Regions from separate parts of the Aeromonas molluscorum genome, predicted to be linked through region 2. Evidence: predicted binding sites of a transcription regulator. Region 2 holds the regulator's gene; each other region holds the start of a gene.
What was found. Region 2 encodes LexA, which represses DNA repair genes until DNA is damaged. Its sites were predicted from a motif close to ANCTGTNTNNNNANACAGNT; they were not measured.
Positions count from the first base shown of each region.

Region 1 (4,228 bases), 920 kb from region 2:
CGATGACGCCATCTCGGACAAAACCAAGTTCCAGGCTGATATCGACCAGTTGCTCGAGCTGGTGAACGATCAGATGTCCACCTACAGACCCGAATCCGAACTGTCCCGCTTCAATCAGGCTCGCACCTCGACGCCGATTGTGGTCTCTCGCGACACCGCCCGCGTGGTCACCGAGTCCCTGCATCTGGGCCGTGAGACCCGGGGCGCGCTGGATGTGACAGTGGGTCCTCTGGTCAATTTGTGGGGCTTTGGTCCGGATGCAAAGCCGACCAAGGTGCCATCCGATGAGTTGATCAGCCAGACTCGCCAAAAGACGGGCCTGGGCAATCTGCACGTGATCACCTCTGCCGATGCCGATACCTTGCAAAAGGACATCCCGGATCTCTATGTGGATCTCTCCTCCATTGCCAAGGGGTTCGGGGTGGACAAGGTCGCCGAGTACCTGGAAGCCAAGGGGTCGCGCAACTATCTGGTCGAGATCGGCGGCGAGCTGCGTATCAATGGCGTCAACGGCAAGGGTCACCCCTGGCGAGTCGCCATCGAGAAGCCAACCGCCAATGTGGGTTCGGTGCAGGAAGTGATCCAGGTCGGTGACAACGGGGTCGCCACCTCGGGGGATTATCGTAACTATTACGAGATGGATGGACAGCGTTTCTCCCACACCATAGATCCCGCCACCGGCAAACCCATTCATCATCGGCTGGTCTCGGTGACTGTGGTCCATCCCTCCTGCATGACGGCAGATGGGCTGGCCACGGCGCTGACGGTGATGGGCCCCGAGAAGGGCATGGCCTATGCAACCGAAAAAGGCTTGGCCATCTTCATGGTGACCAAGACGGATGAAGGGTTTGACGAGCGTTACTCTCCCGCCTTCAAGCCATTCCTGACCCGTGATGCTAAGTAAGGAATCTATATGCAGATTTTTCTGATCACCTTCGCGGTGTTTCTGTTGGTGGTGGTCGGTATGGCCATCGGTTATATCTTCCAGAAGAAGAGCATCTCGGGCTCCTGTGGTGGCCTGGGCTCAGTGGGTATCGAGAAGGCATGCGACTGCCCTGATCCCTGTGACAATCGCAAGAAGAAGATGGCCAAGGAAGAGGCCCGCCGCAAGATGCTCGAAGAGCACAGGATCATCTGATTGCCATAAGGCCATCCCTCGGGATGGCCTTATTTTTGCTTGAGGCTGGCCATGGAGGCCGTCTCTTGGCATCGTCAGTAGTCGTATTGGCGACACTGTTTTCTCTTGTACTCCTGCAGCCAACGGGCAAGCTCTTCCTGAGTGCCCAGGGTATCGCCCTTGGCAATGGCCTGCTTGAGCGTGGCTATCCTGTCGTGCAGCCAGCGGCACTCGGCGGTAGGATGCTGCTTGGCACTCCCCAGCATAGGCCAGAGCAATAACCCCAAGACTAGCCCCCTATATCTCCATCCTCTGCGCATATCACCTCCAGATCCGTCGTCTTTCGAGTCTTGTAGACTAGTCGAAATCGTAGCAGCCTGATCCCGAACTACACCCATCTGGTCTAGATCCTGACGCTGGGGTAAGATGTCAACATTAACTGTTTATTTGTACAGTGCCATGCGCAAGATTATTCACATCGATATGGATTGCTTCTTCGCCGCCGTCGAGATGCGCGAGAACCCGGCCCTGCGCGAGGTGCCGCTGGCCATCGGCGGCTCGGCCGACAGGCGCGGCGTCATCTCCACCTGCAACTACGTGGCACGCCGCTTCGGGGTGCGCTCCGCCATGCCGACCGCCCTGGCACGCAAGCTCTGTCCCCCGCTGGTGTTGCTGCCGGGGCGCATGGCGCTTTATAAAGAGACCTCGACCCGGATCCAGGCCATCTTTCGCCGCTACACCGAGCTGGTTGAGCCGCTCTCCCTGGATGAAGCCTATCTGGATGTCACCGACAGCGCCCATTGCGGCGGCAGTGCCACCCTGATGGCCGAGCAGATCCGGGCTGCCATCCAGAGTGAGCTGGGGCTGACTGCCTCGGCCGGGGTAGCCCCCAACAAGTTTCTGGCCAAGCTGGCCTGCGAGCGGCGCAAACCGGACGGCCTCTTTGTTATTGCCCCTCAGGATGTGGACGACTTTGTGCGCCTGCTACCCCTTGGCAAGATCCCGGGGATAGGACGCAAGACGGCGGAGCGGCTCGAGTTGCAAGGGCTCTACCTGTGCGAAGATGCGCGTCAGCTGCCGGAAGAGGATCTCAAGGGGCGTTTTGGCAAGCTTGGTGTGATGCTGGCGGATCGTATCTGGGGCCGTGATGACAGCCAGGTCCAGGCGACCCGGGTGCGCAAAAGCATCGGGGTGGAGACGACCCTGGACGCCGATGTGTATGACGAGTCGGCCTGCTGGGCCGTACTGACCCGGCTCATCCCTGAGCTGGAGCTGCGGTTTGGTGAACGCTGTCCGCGGGATCAGATCATGGGGCAGGGGATCAAGCTCAAGTTTGCCGATTTCCAGCAGACCACCGTCTATCGCAGCCATGGGGGGTATTCGGCTCCCCTGTTCCATGATCTGCTCCATGAGGGGCTGGTTCGGGCGGAAGGAAAACCCATACGGCTCCTTGGTTTAGTGGTGGGCTTGCCAAAGGAGGGGGAAGTGAATCAACTTAGTCTGGATCTCGACAGTTGAGGTTAAGTTTTTGTTGTTGCCACCGATAACTTGAAGATAACTGCATTAAAAGGATGTTTCGCATGTTCTCTCTCTCAGTGCAGGGCCGGATTACCCTGATTGCGGGTTGTTCCCTGTTGCTCTGTGCCGCCACGCTGGTGGTCTCCTCCCTTTACAACGCATCCCGCATGCAGGATGAGGTCATGACCTCCACCACGGCAGAGGCCGAACTCGCGGCTACCCGCTGGATGCAAGCCATGGGATCCGAGCAGTCGGCCCGGGTGACCAGCTATCTGGACGAGGCCTATTTCCGGGCCACCTTGCTGGCCCAGAGCCTATTGTTCCAGCGCCAGAATGCCAGTGACAACTTCATCCACTCCGAGGCGCTGCGCGGGGCCGTCAATCAGCAACTGCACAATGCGGTCATGCACTCTCCCAATCTGTTGGGAGCCTATGCCATTTTTGAGCCCGATCAGCTCGATGGCGAGGATGCCAACTATCAGGGATCGACGGACCTTGGCTCGAATGACAAGGGGCGCTTTTCCAGCTACTGGGCCCATGTGGGTGACAAGGTGAGCCTGGAGGTAATGAACGAAGCCACCTTGAATGATGCCAGCCCGGACGAATCTGGTACTCCCAAGAACGAATGGTATCGTTGCAGCCTGCGTGATCAGAGCATTTGCCTGCTCGAACCCTATCTCGACGAAGTTGGCAATCAAGAGGTGTTGATGACCTCGGTGACCACCCCTCTGCTTGAAGAGGGCAAGTTGCTCGGCATGGTGGGCATGGATATCTCGTTGGCCAAGCTGCAGGCCCTGGTGGCCGAGATGGATCAGACCCTCTATCAGGGCCAGGGGCGGATACTGCTGCTCAGCCACGGTGGTCGGGTCGCCGGTGCCGCCGGTTTCGACATCACCCCAGGCAAGGCCCCTGGTGCGCAGTTTCAGGGGTTGATGAGCATGCTCACCGGCTGGCTCGATGCGGGCCAACCGCTCACTCAATGGAGCCAGGATGGCCGCACTCTGCAGAGCTTCATGCCTGTGACCATGAGAGGCACTTCCCAGCGCTGGGGTATCTATATCGATCTGCCACGGGCCGTGGTGCTTGCATCGGCCAGCCAGCTGCAAAGCGAGCTGACGACCCAGGCAAAGCGCAGCATCTGGTCCCAGCTTGGGGTAGGCGGCCTGATAACCTTGGCTGCGCTGTTGTTTATCTGGTGGATGGCTCATCGCATAGTGGCGCCCATTCGCGCCGTGGTAGCCCGCCTCAATGACATCGCCTCCGGGGAGGGGGATCTCACGCAGCGTATCGATATTCAGCGCAGCGACGAGATTGGCGAGCTGGCCGATGGTTTCAACCGTTTCCTCAACAAGTTGCAGATCACCATGGGTGACATCATCACCACAGTAGGCGGCACTCGCGCCAGCGCCACCCAGGCCGCCGAGGTCGCCGACAGCACCAGCGAGGGGATGCAGGCTCAGTATCAGGAAGTGGATCTGGTGGCTACCGCCTTCGAGGAGCTCAGTGCCACGGCGTTGCAGGTCTCAGGCCATGCCAAGGCGGCGGTCGCGGCGGCCGACGAGGCGGACAGTGCCGCCCAGGAGGGCAAGTTTG
Region 1 covers NZ_JBPQCY010000002.1:965,773-970,000, forward strand. The annotation lists gene ACSMDR_RS15130 (FAD:protein FMN transferase) at 1-904, shown strand, start outside; gene nqrM ((Na+)-NQR maturation NqrM) at 914-1,138, shown strand; gene ACSMDR_RS15140 (hypothetical protein) at 1,213-1,404, opposite strand; gene dinB (DNA polymerase IV) at 1,577-2,635, shown strand; gene ACSMDR_RS15150 (methyl-accepting chemotaxis protein) at 2,698-4,228, shown strand, end outside.
Region 1: the regulator LexA is predicted to act here: its motif matches at 1,555-1,574, upstream of dinB (DNA polymerase IV).

Region 2 (4,228 bases):
TGGTTCGCCAAAGTTGACGAAGCCGCGACCATAATTGCGCAGCTTGCGCAGTATGCCCAGCACTTGCAGGAAGCTCTCCTTCTCCTTGCGACTGCCCTTGAGCTCGTTATGGTAGGTATTTACCTCCATCACATGCTCGTAGCCAAGATAGACGGGCACCAGGGTCACCGGCCTGTCCAGGCCACGCATCATGGCTTGCAGCGTCATAGCCAGCATGCCTGTCTTGGGGGGCAGCAGGCGACCTGTGCGCGAACGTCCGCCCTCAGTGAAGAATTCCACCGAATAGCCCTTGGCAAACAGCAGATTGAGGTATTCACGGAACACTGTGCTGTAGAGGGGGTTGCCCTTGAAGGTACGGCGAATGAAGAAGGCGCCGCCACGTCGGAACAAGGGACCCGCCGGCCAGAAGTTGAGGTTGATGCCGGCGGCGATATGAGGCGGCACCATGCCCTGGTGGTAGATGACATAGGAGAGCAGCAGATAGTCCATGTGACTGCGATGGCAGGGTACGTAGACAATCTCATGACCCTCCTGGGCCAGTTGACGCACCTTTTCAGCGCCATTGACCGAAAGGCCGCGGTAGAGCTTGTTCCACAACCAGCCGAGGAAGCTCTCCCCCAACCGGATTAGCCGATAAGAGAAGTCAGAGGCAATTTCATCCATGTAGTCATGGGCGCGTTTCTGCGCCTTGTCGAGGCTGATATTATCGCGCTCGGCCTCTTCCTCTATGGCTTGCTGGATGACCCCGGAGTCCAGTAGCTGTCTGAATAACAGGGTGCGATTAGGCAACTTGGGGCCGGTCGCAGCCAGTTGCTGGCGACTGAAGTGGATGCGAGCGACACGCGCCAGCTTGTGGGCGATGGCCTCATCAGTTCCATGTTTGTCAGCCATCTGGCGCAGGGAGAGCGGTGGCGAGAAGCGCACCAGGTTTTCCCGGCCCTTGAGGATCACGATCAGCGCCTTCTTGAGCCGGTTGGGCGCCAGGCTACTGATGATGTTCCAGCCGGAGGCTTCCTCTCCTTCACGGCCCGGGGCACGGCCCCAGAACAGGGTGATGGGCACTATCTGCACGTCCAGCCCGCTATCAAGCTTGTGCAGATCCAGCAACTGCTGAAACTCTTGCAGGAAGGGAAGTGGCTTGCTGCGTGCGCCAAACAGAGGCGGTGGCCGGTCGAGGCAGACGTAACGAGGGACGGTTTTTCCTCCCAAAGCAAGGGGAGTGAAGGGGCCTGGCAGGCCGAGATCTTCACAGCACTGCTGAAGCGTCAGCAGATCGGTAATTGAACTGGTTTTCAGGGCATAGACTATGGGTCTGGCCGGGTCCAGGTCGAGCTCTGTGATGGGGTTTTCCGGCAGGCTCTTGTGATTGACCAAGCCACTGACCGGCCATTGCAGTATGGCTCTGGAAATTCTCTGCCCAAGGGACATATGCGTCTGCTCTCCAAAAAAAGGCGGCGTGAGCATAGCAAATCATGTTGTGCTTGTCGCCGAGAGGTACGATGAGTCCACGTCCGAGGGCGGGAACCGGGTTATTTAGGTCGAGAGTGCGACAATTGTCAGTCGAACCTTGCCTTGGTCAACACACTGTATATACTGCCAGTGTGCTGTATAAAAAAACAGGTGCCAATCTTATGAAACCCCTTACTCCCCGCCAGGCTCAGGTGCTGGATCTCATCAAGGCCAACATGAGCGAGACCGGCATGCCGCCGACGCGCGCCGAGATCGCCCAGAAACTCGGCTTCAAGTCGGCCAATGCTGCTGAAGAGCATCTAAAAGCCTTGGCCAAGAAGGGAGCCATAGAGATACTACCTGGCACTTCCCGTGGCATTCGTCTTTTGCTCGACGATGTTGAGGCGGCGGCGAACGAAGATCAGGGTCTACCGCTCATCGGTAAGGTGGCCGCGGGTGAACCCATCCTGGCTCAGGAGCATATCGAGAGTCACTATCAAGTCGATCCCGCCCTGTTTCACCCAAGAGCCGACTTCCTGCTGCGCGTGCAGGGCATGAGTATGAAGAACATAGGTATCATGGACGGTGATCTGCTCGCAGTACACAAGACCCAAGAGGTACGCAACGGTCAAGTAGTCGTGGCGCGTCTTGATGAGGATGTCACCGTCAAGCGTTTCCAGCGCAAAGGTAGCCAGGTGTGGCTGCTCCCCGAAAATGAAGAGCTGCAACCTATCGCCGTCGATCTGGCGAGCCAACATCTCACCATAGAGGGGTTGGCAGTTGGCGTGATCCGCAACGCCGACTGGATGTAGCCCCGGGCCCCGTCGAGGGGCCTTGTTATTCCCGCCTGTTTTCTTAAATTCTTTTTTAACACTTTTTTCACACATCCTCATTTGCTGCTTTACTTAACCTGTTGATTGGCACCAAAGACCAATCTCAGGGAAGAAATGCCCGACAGGGCAGCGCTAAAAATGGGGGCAGAGTGAAAAGAGTCCTGATTACTCTCTCAATCTTTCTATGTGTCTGGAGCGGTGTTGCGCTCGGCAATAGCATGCGCTTCAACATGACGGAAGGCGTCAGCGCCGTCAGTCGCAACGTTTATGATCTGCACATGACCATTCTCATCATCTGTGCCTTGATAGGCTTGATAGTCTTCGGCGTCATGTTTTGGGCCATCTGGCACCACCGGCAGGATAAAGGCGCTAAAGCCGCCCACTTTCACGAGAGTACCAAGGTCGAGATCCTCTGGACCTTGATCCCTTTCCTTATCCTTATTGGCATGGCCATTCCGGCCACCCGCACCTTGATCGCGATGGAAGACACAGCGGATGCCGACCTGACGGTGCAGGTCACGGGGTCGCAATGGAAGTGGCACTATCGCTACTTCGATGACGAGGTCGAGTATTACAGCTTGCTGGCGACACCCCAGGCGCAGATCGACAGCAAGCGCAGCAAGGGGGAGAACTATTTGCTCGAGGTGGATCGCCCCCTGGTGCTGCCCACTGGCAAGAAGGTACGTTTTCTCATCACCTCTCAGGATGTGATCCACTCCTGGTGGGTGCCCGCTTTCGCGGTGAAGAAGGATGCCAACCCAGGCTTCATCAACGAGGCATGGACCCGTATTGATGAACCCGGTATCTATCGCGGCCAATGTGCCGAGTTGTGCGGCAAGGGACATGGTTTCATGCCCATAGTGGTGATCGCCAAGCCTGAGGACGAGTTTAATCAGTGGTTGAGCAAGACCCGAACCGAGCAGCTGGCGGCCAAAGAGCAGGAGCAGAAACTGCTGGCCATGACCATGAGTCGGGACGAATTGATGAAGCTTGGCGAGAAGATTTATATCGGTCACTGCGCCGCCTGTCACCAGGCCAATGGCGAGGGGGTACCGGGCGCCTTCCCCTCTCTTAAAGGCAGTCCGATTGCCATGGGACCCAAGGCAGACCATTTGGAGCGAGTGTTGCACGGCAAACCAGGAACGGCCATGCAGGCCTTTGCCAACCAGCTAAGCCTGCAGGAGCTGTCAGCCGTGATCACCTATGAGCGCAACGCCTGGGGCAATAACAAGGGCGATGAGGTGCAGGCCAAGGATATAGATGCCTTCCTCAAGGAAAAATCCAGGTAGGAGAGAGCAAGATGAGTGTCGTCACGGATGTCGATCATCAGACAGAACATGGCTACAAGCCCAGGGGCTTGCTGCGCTGGTTGCTGACAACCAATCACAAGGATATTGGAACCCTCTATCTCTGGTTTAGTTTCACCATGTTTTTGACCGGGGGAGCCATGGCCATGGTGATCCGGGCCGAGCTGTTTCAGCCGGGATTACAGCTCGTTGAACCCGCCTTCTTCAACCAGATGACCACGGTTCACGGCCTGGTGATGGTATTTGGCGCCGTCATGCCTGCGTTCACCGGGCTGGCCAACTGGATGATCCCAATGATGATCGGGGCACCGGACATGGCGCTGCCCCGCATGAACAACTGGAGCTTCTGGATACTGCCATTCGCTTTTCTGATCCTGCTGGGGTCGCTGTTCACAGAGGGAGGTGGGCCCAACTTCGGTTGGACCTTCTATGCACCGCTCTCGACCCACTACTCTCCTGACAGCACGGCCCTGTTTGTCTTTTCCATCCACATCATGGGGATCAGCTCCATCATGGGGGCCATTAATGTCATAGTGACTATCTGTAACCTGAGGGCGCCAGGCATGACCTGGATGAAACTTCCTCTGTTCGTCTGGACCTGGTTGGTGACAGCGTTCTTATTGATCGCCGTCATGCCCG
Region 2 covers NZ_JBPQCY010000002.1:43,744-47,971, forward strand. The annotation lists gene plsB (glycerol-3-phosphate 1-O-acyltransferase PlsB) at 1-1,428, opposite strand, end outside; gene lexA (transcriptional repressor LexA) at 1,632-2,261, shown strand; gene coxB (cytochrome c oxidase subunit II) at 2,501-3,571, shown strand; gene ctaD (cytochrome c oxidase subunit I) at 3,583-4,228, shown strand, end outside.

Region 3 (4,228 bases), on a different contig from region 2:
TGCCGAATTGGCTGCACCTTCACTGGCCGACTGGCCCGAGATCACCTGGGAAGTGGGCGACAATGTGCGCCGGGTCAATGTGGATACGGTGACTCGTGATGAGATAGCTACCTGGCAGAGCGGCGAAACCGTGCTGCTCTCTGGCAAGATCCTGACCGGACGCGACGCCGCCCACAAGCGCATCGCCGACATGTTGAAAAACGGCGAAGGTCTGCCAGAGGGGGTCGATTTCACCAACCGCTTCATCTATTACGTCGGCCCGGTAGATGCTGTGCGTGACGAAGTGGTCGGCCCGGCGGGCCCTACTACCTCGACCCGGATGGACAAGTTTACCGAGATGATGCTGGGCGAGACGGGGCTTATCGGCATGATAGGCAAATCGGAACGCGGTCCGGCAACGGTCGAGAGTATTCGCCAGCACAAAGCCGTCTATTTGATGGCCGTTGGTGGTGCTGCCTATTTGGTGGCCAAGGCCATCAAGAAGGCTCGGGTCGTCGCCTTTGCCGACCTTGGCATGGAGGCCATCTATGAATTCGAGGTGGAGAACATGCCGGTCACTGTGGCCGTGGATGCCAGTGGCAACAATGTCCACGAGACTGGCCCGGCCATCTGGTCAGCCAAGATTGCCGAGCTCGACGGCAAGCTATCTTCCTGAGCCATAAAAGAAGCGCCGGCCAGGTTTATCAGCACATGACCTGGCACGCGCATCAGCTTAAACGGCGGCCCCAGGGCCGCCGTTTTACTTTGACAAGATGTCGGTGTTAGCGTTCATCAGCCAATCTGCTCTCCTCTATTTCCGAGGATGAAACGCACTGTCACTGACAGGGCTGAGAAAATTGAACCCCGGCGTCCCAGCCCCAGCAAAACGACCGCTAACGGAACGCACAACACTATTACAGGGCTGGCAGCTCATGGCTTTCATCATGACAGCGGTCAGGCTGAACCCGATAGTGAGACTCCAACGGGCAGCATGCCGTTGTCTCGTCCCTACGAAGAGTCAGTGGTTGAGGTAGATATCTTGCCCTGCATAGTGCACGGCCTTGTCGGTGGCGCTCTGAGCATGAAAATAGTGAGTTAGCACCCCATGGTGCTGGCTCAGGTGATGCAATCGACCTGTGTCCAGACTGATGGTTTCCGGTAACCAGGTCAGCACTGCGGCACAGCGGCTCTGACTGAGGGCTTGTTCCAGGGTGCGCTGCCAGTTCTTTATCTTGTGACCATGGACAACCAGCACATGGGCTGGATTGATGCCGTTGGCTTGCAGTTGTGCCGCAATCGGCAGGCCCGGGGGGGCTATCAGCAGGATCCAGCCTTTTGCCGCTTGGCTCGCCTGGCTCAGTGCGCCCAGCAGTTGCGAGCTATTGAACTCGGCCCCCGAGGCTGGGGAACTTGGCCGGCGACTCAGATAGCGGGTCGGCCAGGGTTGGGTCAGTCCGGCGATAAGGGGAGCAAGAGGGCGGCTCATTGGCTGGTTCATCTGCGTTTCCTGTATGAATTACCACGCTGTATATGTATACAGTAGTTGTATCTAGTCCCTCAGACAAGTCATTTGTGCTCAAAAATGTGACGCAGATATCCAGGTGAATTCATAACATTTTGATATGTATGTTTTTTATTTTTTTTACTCAGGGGTGTGGATTGTATGAAAAATGGACAGGGCTGCGATAAAGGGCCATGGTTATACAGTGTTTAACAGAGGAGCTGAACCATGGATGCCAGTACTTTGCAGCGCCTAGATGCCAATATCTTGCTAGGCATAGTCAATGAGAAGCTAAGGCTCGAATGCGACAATCTCGATGAACTGCTTGCTTACTACGACATGAGCGAGGATCAGCTTGCCACCCGCCTGCAGCAGATTGGTTATCAATATGACGGTGTCAGCAACCAGTTTAAATCCGGGCTGTTGTGAGTCCGGTTTAAATTCGGTTAACTCGTCGGGATAAAGCAGCCGCCTATTGGGCGGCTGTTTTTGCAATCTGGCGGGTGACAGTTGATGGCGTTGAATTGAAAACGATTTCAAGCGTTTGACTATTTTCAGATATTTTCAAGCCATCAAAAATCCATGCAAGCTCTGAAAACCTATTCACGATTTTTATTTTTTGATTTACTTATAACTTAATGAAATTAAATGGTTTTTGTGTTTTTTGTGGAAGGGTGTCAGGAAAGGGTTTTCATGGCGAAACTGTCATTCTCATACATTAAACTGTGACTTGCGTTAACTTTTCTGGCAACGTCATTAGCTAGTATGCCCACGCCGGAACATATTCTCAGATAACAATAATCCCGGTCCCTGGCGGGTAATCAAATTATTATTAAGTAACGAAGGAAACAGCGTTATGGCTACCAAGAAGAAGACAGAGCTGGACCTGCAACTGAACAAGGATCAGCTCAAGGCGAGCATAGTGCGCCATCTGCGCTCGACATTGGGCACCAGCGAGCAGAAAGCCTCACCTCAAGCCTGGTGGAAGGCAACCGCCGCCGCCGTCAATGAGCAGGTCTACGAACGGCTGACCCGCACCCAGCAGACTCATTTCAACAAAGATACCCGAGCTATCCACTACTTCTCGGCCGAATTCCTGATGGGGCGGCTGACCTCCAACAACCTGCACAACCTATCCCTTTATAGTGTGTGTGAAGAGGCGCTGCGCGAGCTGGGTCTGGAGCTGACCGACCTGTGCGAGCAGGAGCCTGACATGGCGCTCGGCAACGGTGGTCTGGGTCGACTCGCCGCCTGTTTCATCGATTCCCTCGCGACCCTGAACTACCCGGCGGTGGGTTATGGCCTGCACTATGAGCACGGTCTGTTTCGCCAGGAGATCCAGGATGGTCGCCAGATTGAGCGCCCGGACTCCTGGCGTGAATATGGCAACCCCTGGGAGATCTGCCGTCCCGAGTCGGTGCAGGAGATCCCCCTGTATGGCTACGTCGAGACGGTCTTTGGCGACAAGGGTGGCCTGAAGAAGGTGTGGCATGCCGGTCGCAAGATCAAAGGAGTGCCTTGGGATATTCCCGTGGTCGGGTTCGGCGGTCACACCGTCAACATATTGCGGTTGTGGGAGTCTCGTGCCTCTGAGTTCTTCGATTGGGATGTGTTCAACGCAGGGGGCTATGTCGACTCCCAGGCCGAGAAGGCCCAGGCCGAGACCATCTCCAAGGTGCTTTACCCCAATGATGAGACGGATGCGGGCAAAGAGCTGCGCCTGATCCAGCAGTACTTCTTCTGCGCCTGCTCCATCAAGGACATCATGCGCCGCTACAAGCGGGTGCATGGCAGTGACTTCAGCAATTTTGCCGCGCAAATTGCCATTCAGCTCAACGATACCCACCCGACCGTGGCCATCCCTGAGTTGATGCGGGTGCTGGTGGATGAGGAAGACTTGAATTGGGATGCCGCCTGGGCCATCTGCTATCAGGTCTTCTCCTACACCAACCACACCTTGCTGCCAGAAGCCCTGGAGAAGTGGAGTGTCAGTCTGTTCGAGAAGGTGCTGCCCCGCCATCTCGAGATCATCTACGAGATCAACGCCCGCTTCCTCGGCGATCTGGTCGAAGCCAAGTGGCCGGGTGATGATGTCATCAAGGCCAAACTCTCCATCATCGAAGAGGGGGAGGTGCGCAAGGTGCGCATGGGCAATCTCTGTGTCATCGGCTCTGCCAAGGTCAACGGCGTGGCCGAGATCCACTCCAAGCTGGTGAAAGAGGATCTCTTCCCCGAATTTGCCGCCCTCTGGCCTGATAAAATGTGCAATGTCACCAACGGGGTCACCCCGCGTCGCTGGCTGCTTGCCTGTAACCCGGAGCTCGCCGCCCTCTATGACGAGGTGGTGGGCAAGGAGTGGCCTCTGCAGCTGGACAAATTACGCGGCGTGGTCAAGTTTGCCGACGACAAGGCGTTCCAGCAGCAGTTCATGACCATCAAGCGTCATAACAAGGAAAAGCTGGTCAAGGTGATCAAGGCCGAGACCGGGATCGAGGTGGATGCCAATGCCATCTTCGATATCCAGATCAAGCGCCTGCATGAGTACAAGCGTCAGCAGCTGAATCTGATCCACATCATGGCGCTCTATCGTCGTCTGCTGGCCAATCCGGACTATGACATGCACCCAAGGGTGTTCATCTTCGGATCCAAGGCGGCCCCTGGCTACAAGCTGGCCAAAGACATCATCTATGCCATCAACAAGCTGGCGGAGCGGGTCAACAACGATACCCGTATCCAGGGCAAGTTGAA
Region 3 covers NZ_JBPQCY010000001.1:463,562-467,789, reverse strand. The annotation lists gene ACSMDR_RS02225 (fumarate hydratase) at 1-655, shown strand, start outside; gene ACSMDR_RS02220 (cell division inhibitor) at 998-1,477, opposite strand; gene ACSMDR_RS02215 (DUF4250 domain-containing protein) at 1,709-1,909, shown strand; gene ACSMDR_RS02210 (glycogen/starch/alpha-glucan phosphorylase) at 2,337-4,228, shown strand, end outside.
Region 3: the regulator LexA is predicted to act here: its motif matches at 1,502-1,521, upstream of ACSMDR_RS02215 (DUF4250 domain-containing protein).